2 linked regions of the Collimonas fungivorans genome follow. Each later gene encodes a partner of the first gene's protein in a complex. Links are inferred from orthologs where the notes say so. Each region holds a gene or a part of one and is shown in the gene's direction. Other genes may lie near its edges.

Region 1 (3,293 bases):
AGAACCCCGCCGCCAGCAGGAACACGCCGCTGATGCTGCAGCCGGCCAGGCCGCGCAGGACGGCGGTCTTGGGGCCGACCGAATCGGCCATGCGGCCGGCGAACGGCCGGCTCAGCAGGGTCGCCAGGTATTGCATGCTGATCGCCAGGCCGGCCAGCACCGAGCTGTAGCCGAGGTCGGTATGGACGTAGCCGGGCAGCACCGCCAGCGGTATGCCGATTGCCAGATAGCAAATGAATGTAAAAAATGCAGTAGAAACGATGTGGAACGTGACGGCGGTCCCGGACGGCGGCTGGCTGGCGCGGTCGAGACTAACTTCTTCGGGCATGGTGGACGACGACTTGGTTGTTGGGTTGATTAGGTGAATTGCTGAGAAGAGGATTGATGCGTTGCAGTATTTTACTCTCCTGGCCCCGATGCTGCTGGCGCTTGCCATTGGCGCGATGACAGCATGGTGCTGCCGGTCGCGATCATTGCGTCATCGTTGCATCGGGCAACTGCCGGCGCAGCTTATAATGGCGGCATGCAAAATCTTCTTCATAACCTCAATCCAGAACAGCTCGCGGCGGTCACCTTGCCGGCGCAATCCGCACTCATCCTGGCCGGCGCCGGTTCCGGCAAGACGCGGGTGCTGACCACCCGCATCGCCTGGCTGATCCAGACCGGCCAGGTATCGCCGTCCGGCGTGCTGGCGGTGACCTTCACCAACAAGGCGTCGAAGGAAATGATGACGCGCTTGTCGGCGATGTTGCCGATCAATACACGCGGCATGTGGATAGGGACTTTCCATGGCTTGTGCAACCGCCTGTTGCGCGCCCATTACCGCGACGCCGCTTTGCCGCAGACTTTCCAGATCCTGGATTCGCAGGACCAGCTGTCGGCCATCAAGCGTTTGCTGAAATCGCTCAATGTCGACGATGAAAAATACCCGCCGCGCAACCTGATGTACTTCATCAACGGCGCCAAGGACCAGGGCTTGCGCGCCAACGAAGTCGAGGCGAACGACGATTACAACCGCAAGTTCGTCGAGCTGTACGACCTGTACGACCAGCAATGCCAGCGCGAAGGCGTGGTCGATTTCGCCGAGCTGCTGCTGCGCACCTATGAACTGCTGAGCCGCAACCAGCCACTGCGTGAGCACTACCAGTCGCGCTTCAAGCACATCCTGGTGGACGAGTTCCAGGACACCAACGACCTGCAATACAAATGGCTCAAGCTGATGGCGGGCCAGCGCGGCGCGGTGTTTGCGGTGGGCGACGACGACCAGAGCATCTATGCTTTCCGCGGCGCCAACGTCGGCAACATGAGCGCGTTCGAGCATGAGTTCCGGGTCGAGAACCTGATCAAGCTGGAGCAGAATTACCGTTCCCACGGCCATATCCTGGACAGCGCCAACACGCTGATCGCCAACAACAGCAAGCGCCTCGGCAAGAACCTGCGCACCGACGCTGGCCATGGCGAACCGGTGCGGATCTATGAAGCCACCAGCGACCTGCAGGAAGCGCAGTGGATCGTCGAAGAAACCAAGAGCCTGATCAACGACGGCGCCAGCCGCAGCGAAATCGCCGTGCTGTACCGCTCGAATGCGCAGTCGCGGGTGATCGAACACGCCCTGGTGGCGTCGGGCATCCCTTACCGGGTGTACGGCGGCCAGCGTTATTTCGAACGGGCCGAGGTCAAGCATGCAATCGCCTACCTGCAGCTGATGGACAATCCGCACAACGATTCGGCCTTCCTGCGCGTGGTGAATTTCCCGGCGCGCGGCATCGGCGCGCGCTCGCTGGAGCAGTTGCAGGATGCTGCCAAGCAGTACGGCATCTCCTTGTACGCAGCGGTGCCGTATGTGGCCGGAAAGGCCGGCGCCACGCTCGGTTCCTTCCTCAAGCTGATCGAAGGCGGACGCTTTGAAACCCAGCATCTGCCGCTGCCGGAAATGGTGCAGGTAGTGCTCGACCTGAGCGGCCTGATGCAGCATTACCAGAATGAAAAAGAAGGCGCCGACCGCATCGAGAATCTGGAGCAGCTGGTGAATGCTGCGACCCTATTTGTTTCGGAAGAAGGATTCGGCATCGATGCGCCGGCCTTGTTGGGCCCCAAGGCGCAGGCGGTGTCAGGCGCCGCCATCACCACCGCCGACGGCATCGAGGTGTTCGATGCCGATGCGCCGCTGTCCGCAGTGATGTCGCCTTTGTCTGCCTTCCTCTCGCACGCATCGCTGGAGGCTGGCAACAACCAGGCCCAGGCCGGCGAGGAAGCATTGCAGTTGATGACGGTGCATTCGGCCAAAGGCCTGGAGTTCGACGCGGTATTCATTACCGGCCTGGAAGAGGGGTTGTTCCCGCACGAGAATTCGCAGAAAGAGGACGCCGGCGTGGAAGAAGAGCGGCGCTTGATGTATGTCGCCATCACGCGTGCGAAAAAGCGGCTGTACATGAGTTTTTCGCAAACCCGGATGCTGCATGGTCAGACCCGTTACAACATGCGCTCGCGCTTCTTTGACGAGTTGCCGGAAGATGCGCTGAAGTGGCTGTCGCCCAAGGTGCAGCAGCATAGCTGGTTCGCCAATGCCAAATCGGCCTGGGACGAGGCGCCCGAGAAGGCTGCCAACAGCATCTCCAAGAACTTCGGCCGGCGCGATATCGGCTGGCGCATTGGCGAGAACGTGGCGCACCTGAAGTTCGGCGAGGGCGTGATCGTGAATATCGAAGGCAGCGGCGGCAACGCCCGCGCCCATATCAATTTCGGCAAGCACGGCATGAAGCTGCTGGACCTGAGCGTGGCGAAGCTGGAGAAGGTTGCGTAGGGCGCGCAGCTGTGCCTACGCGTGACCTCGAATTCATCATCATGCTGGTATCGGCGGTAACGCGTAGGCAAAAAAAATCTTGCCCACCCTGCGTTCATTCTTGTGTGGGGTATTCCGCAGGCGGCGGCACGTCCGCTTCGGGTTTGCCGAAGATGTGGGTATAAGTAGGATAGAAAGAGCAATACATCACCACTGTCAGGGCGATCGACAGCGGCAGCAGGATCATGATCGTGACCGCCTGGTTGCCGACCAGCACCGCGATCAATACGCTGACGATCGCCGGCAGTACAACGCCGATGCCGGCCCAGGCCAGTCCATATACGGTGAAGGCCTTGATTTCGCGCGACACCGCAAAGAAGCTGTAGAAAATGGCTTTCGATACGCTCATGTTTTTCCACATGATGAGCGGCGCCGCATACCAGAACGCCATCGCCGCCGGCGTGTAGACCGCGGCGGAAAACAGCATCGCCAGCGACATGCTGGAATCCTG
Region 2 (3,230 bases), 3.1 Mb from region 1 along the record:
CGGCCCCAAATACCAGTTCTTGCACAGCCTTGTCGTAAGCCGCCAGGCCTTCGATCGGCAAGTAGGTGCGCGGCGCCAGCTTTTCGATCAGCAGCGCTTCCGCTTTTTGCACGCATTCCAGCAGCGGCACCTTGCCGTTGTCATCGTAATAGACGCCGACGCCGAGGTTGGTCTTGCCTGGATTCTGGTCCGCATTGAAACCTTCGGTGATGCCGAGGATAGGATCGCGTGGCGCCATTTCGATGGCGGTAAAGAGGGAGGCTGAAAGAGGTGCGTTCATCGTGATAACATAAAAAGTTGGCTGCAAAAGAGATTTTGCGGCCGGGTTGAATGCTGTGCCGGGTCACGAGACAAATCGCTGATCGGCGCGGATTTACTACCGTCTATTTTACCAAAGGTCGAGGCCCATGGCTGACATATCACAGGTTCAGAGCACCGTCGACGAGTCCAAAATCGTCACATTTCCGAATTCGCCGTACAAGCTGTTCCAGCCGTTCCAGCCGGCCGGCGACCAGCCGGTGGCCATCGAAAAACTGGTGGAGGGCGTGGAAGACGGCCTGTTTTACCAGACCTTGCTGGGGGTGACCGGCTCCGGCAAGACCTATACGATGGCCAACGTGATCGCCCGCATGGGGCGGCCAGCCATCGTCTTCGCTCCCAATAAGACGCTGGCGGCGCAGCTCTACAGCGAGTTCCGCGAGTTTTTCCCGCACAATGCCGTCGAGTATTTCGTCAGCTACTACGATTATTATCAGCCGGAAGCCTATGTGCCGCAGCGCGACTTGTTCATCGAGAAAGATTCCTCGATCAATGAGCATATAGAACAGATGCGCCTGTCCTGCACCAAATCGCTGATGGAACGGCGCGATGTGGTCATTGTGGCAACGGTATCGGCGATCTACGGTATCGGTAATCCCAACGAATACCACCAGATGATCCTGACCTTGCGCGCCAAGGACAAGGTCAGCCAGCGCGACGTCATCGCGCGCCTGATCCAGATGCAGTACACGCGTAACGAAATCGATTTCGGCCGCGGCACCTTCCGCGTGCGCGGCGATACCATCGACGTGTTTCCGGCCGAGCATGCCGAGCTGGCCTTGCGCATCGAGATGTTCGACGATGAAATCGACAGCTTGCAGCTGTTCGACCCGCTCACCGGCCGTGTACGGCAAAAGATCCCGCGCTTCACCGTCTATCCCGGTTCTCACTATGTAACGCCGCGCGCCACCGTGCTGCGCGCCATCGAAACCATCAAGGATGAACTGCGCGACCGGCTCGAATTTTTCCGTAAGGAAAATAAACTGATCGAGGAGCAGCGCATTGAGCAGCGCACCCGTTTCGACCTGGAAATGATGCAGGAAATCGGTTTCACCAAGGGCATCGAAAACTACTCGCGCCACCTGAGCGGCGCCTTGCCGGGCGAGCCGCCGCCGACCCTGGTCGATTACCTGCCGCAGGATGCGCTGATGTTCCTGGACGAATCGCACGTGCTGATCGGCCAGCTGAACGCCATGTATAACGGCGACCGTTCGCGCAAGACCAACCTGGTGGATTACGGTTTCCGGCTGCCGTCGGCGCTGGACAACCGGCCGCTGCGCTTCGACGAGTTCGAAGGCAAGATGCGGCAGACGATTTTTGTTTCAGCCACGCCGGCCGACTACGAAAACCAGCATGCCGACCAGGTGGTGGAGCAGGTGGTGCGGCCGACCGGCCTGATCGATCCTGCGATCGAAGTGCGGCCGGCCCTGAGCCAGGTCGACGACCTGATGAACGAGGCCAATGCCCGCATCAAGAAGAACGAACGGGTGCTGGTCACCACACTGACCAAACGCATGGCGGAGCAGCTGACCGAATTCCTGAGCGATAACGGCATCAAGGTGCGCTACCTGCACAGCGATATCGAAACCGTCGAGCGCGTGGAAATCATCCGCGACCTGCGCCTGGGCACCTTCGACGTGCTGGTCGGCATCAACCTGCTGCGCGAGGGCCTGGATATTCCTGAAGTGTCGCTGGTGGCGATCCTGGATGCCGACAAGGAAGGCTTCCTGCGTTCCGAGCGCAGCCTGATCCAGACCATAGGCCGCGCCGCGCGTAACCTGAACGGCACCGCGATCCTGTATGCGGACCGCATGACCGATTCCATGCGCCGCGCGATCGACGAAACCGAGCGCCGCCGTAACAAGCAGATCGCCTTCAATGCCGCCAACGGCATTACTCCGGTCGGCATCAGCAAGCAGATCAAGGAATTGATCGACGGCGTCTACAGCCCGCAGGAAGCGCGCGAAGTACTGCATGCGGCGCAGGACCAGGCCAAGTACGAGGCGATGAGCGAGAAACAGGTGAGCAAGGAAATCAAGCGCCTGGAGAAGCAGATGGTCGATCACGCCAAGAACCTGGAGTTCGAAAAAGCCGCACAGGTGCGCGACCAGCTGCATGTGCTGAAGCAGCAGCTGTTCGGCGCGCCGGGAGCGGACAATATCGTTTTGTAGTTGCAGGATTTTTTGCAGCCTGTGTTTGATCAATCCTGTTTTTGATGATTTATGACTGATTTTCTTCCTGCTTCAATCCGTTCCGCGTTGACCGGCGTGCATGCTTCCTGGCTCGCCATCCTGGAGCACGGCTTGCGTGCGGTAGCGCAAGCCAATCCGGCCTACCTGAAAGACCTGGCCGCGGCCGATTACCTGCCTACCGAGGGCCGCATGTTTGCCGCCTTCACCCAGCCGCTGGAAGCGGTGCGTTATGTGCTGGTGGGCGAGGGACCTTATCCGCGCGCGGCCAGCGCCACCGGCGTCTGTTTCATGGACGGCGCGGTCGGTTCCCTGTGGTCGGAGAAGGGCTTGTCGAAGCAGGTTAACCGCGCCACTTCCCTGCGCAATTTCATGAAGATGCTGCTGGTGGCCGATGGCCAGCTGGCGCTGGAAAACACCACCGGCGATGCGATGTCGGCTGTAGCGTTGCAGGCGCAGAAGGACAGTTCGCAGGCGATCCAGCTACTGGCCGACCTGCAAGCCAATATGGTGAAGCACGGTTTCTTGCTGCTGAACGCTTCGCTGGTGTTCCGTCCGGAAGTACCGCCGGTCAAGGACGCCAAGGCCTGGCAGCCGTTCATGCAGGCAGTGTTGCAGGGGCTGGCGGATGCTGCGGACAAGCGTGGCGAGGACTTGCCGACGCTGGTGTTGTGGGGAAAAATCGCCGAGCAGCTGAATGCCTATCCGGTGACTGCGCGCTTT

The links.
Region 2: the proteins of CFter6_RS04595 (region 1) and uvrB are in contact, whole or in part, in a crystal structure (PDB 7EGT), measured with the Thermus thermophilus proteins. The link is inferred for Collimonas fungivorans from one-to-one orthologs. Residues at the interface, in WP_096412145.1 of Thermus thermophilus: His654, Arg656, Phe657, Gln666, Asp668, Glu669, Lys680, Arg681, Leu682, Ser683, Lys685, Tyr686, Ala687; in WP_096411307.1 of Thermus thermophilus: Glu23, Leu25, Arg26, Asp27, Gly28, Glu29, Arg30, Phe31, Arg55, Glu326, Asp327, Phe328, Glu379, Ser382, Gln383, His398, Gly400, Arg401.

The regions. Positions count from the first base shown.
Region 1 is NZ_CP013232.1:1,060,372-1,063,664, forward strand. The notes cover bases 190-3,163. They hold CFter6_RS04595 (UvrD-helicase domain-containing protein), read left to right. Parts: upstream 190-523; coding sequence 524-2,803; downstream 2,804-3,163. Other genes in these bases: CFter6_RS04590 (MFS transporter), read right to left, coding at 190-328; CFter6_RS04600 (BPSS1780 family membrane protein), read right to left, coding at 2,898-3,163. Outside these bases: more of CFter6_RS04590, read right to left, coding at 1-189; more of CFter6_RS04600, read right to left, coding at 3,164-3,293. UniProt on the Escherichia coli protein: A helicase with DNA-dependent ATPase activity. Unwinds DNA duplexes with 3'-5' polarity. Translocates on single-stranded DNA with 3'-5' polarity. Initiates unwinding more efficiently from a nicked substrate than double-stranded DNA.
Region 2 is NZ_CP013232.1:4,118,761-4,121,990, reverse strand. What follows is about bases 38-2,948. They hold uvrB (excinuclease ABC subunit UvrB), read left to right. Parts: upstream 38-407; coding sequence 408-2,489; downstream 2,490-2,948. Other genes in these bases: CFter6_RS17850 (uracil-DNA glycosylase family protein), read left to right, coding at 2,541-2,948; CFter6_RS17860 (amino acid aminotransferase), read right to left, coding at 38-280. Also shown: more of CFter6_RS17860, read right to left, coding at 1-37; more of CFter6_RS17850, read left to right, coding at 2,949-3,230. UniProt on the Escherichia coli protein: The UvrABC repair system catalyzes the recognition and processing of DNA lesions. A damage recognition complex composed of 2 UvrA and 2 UvrB subunits scans DNA for abnormalities.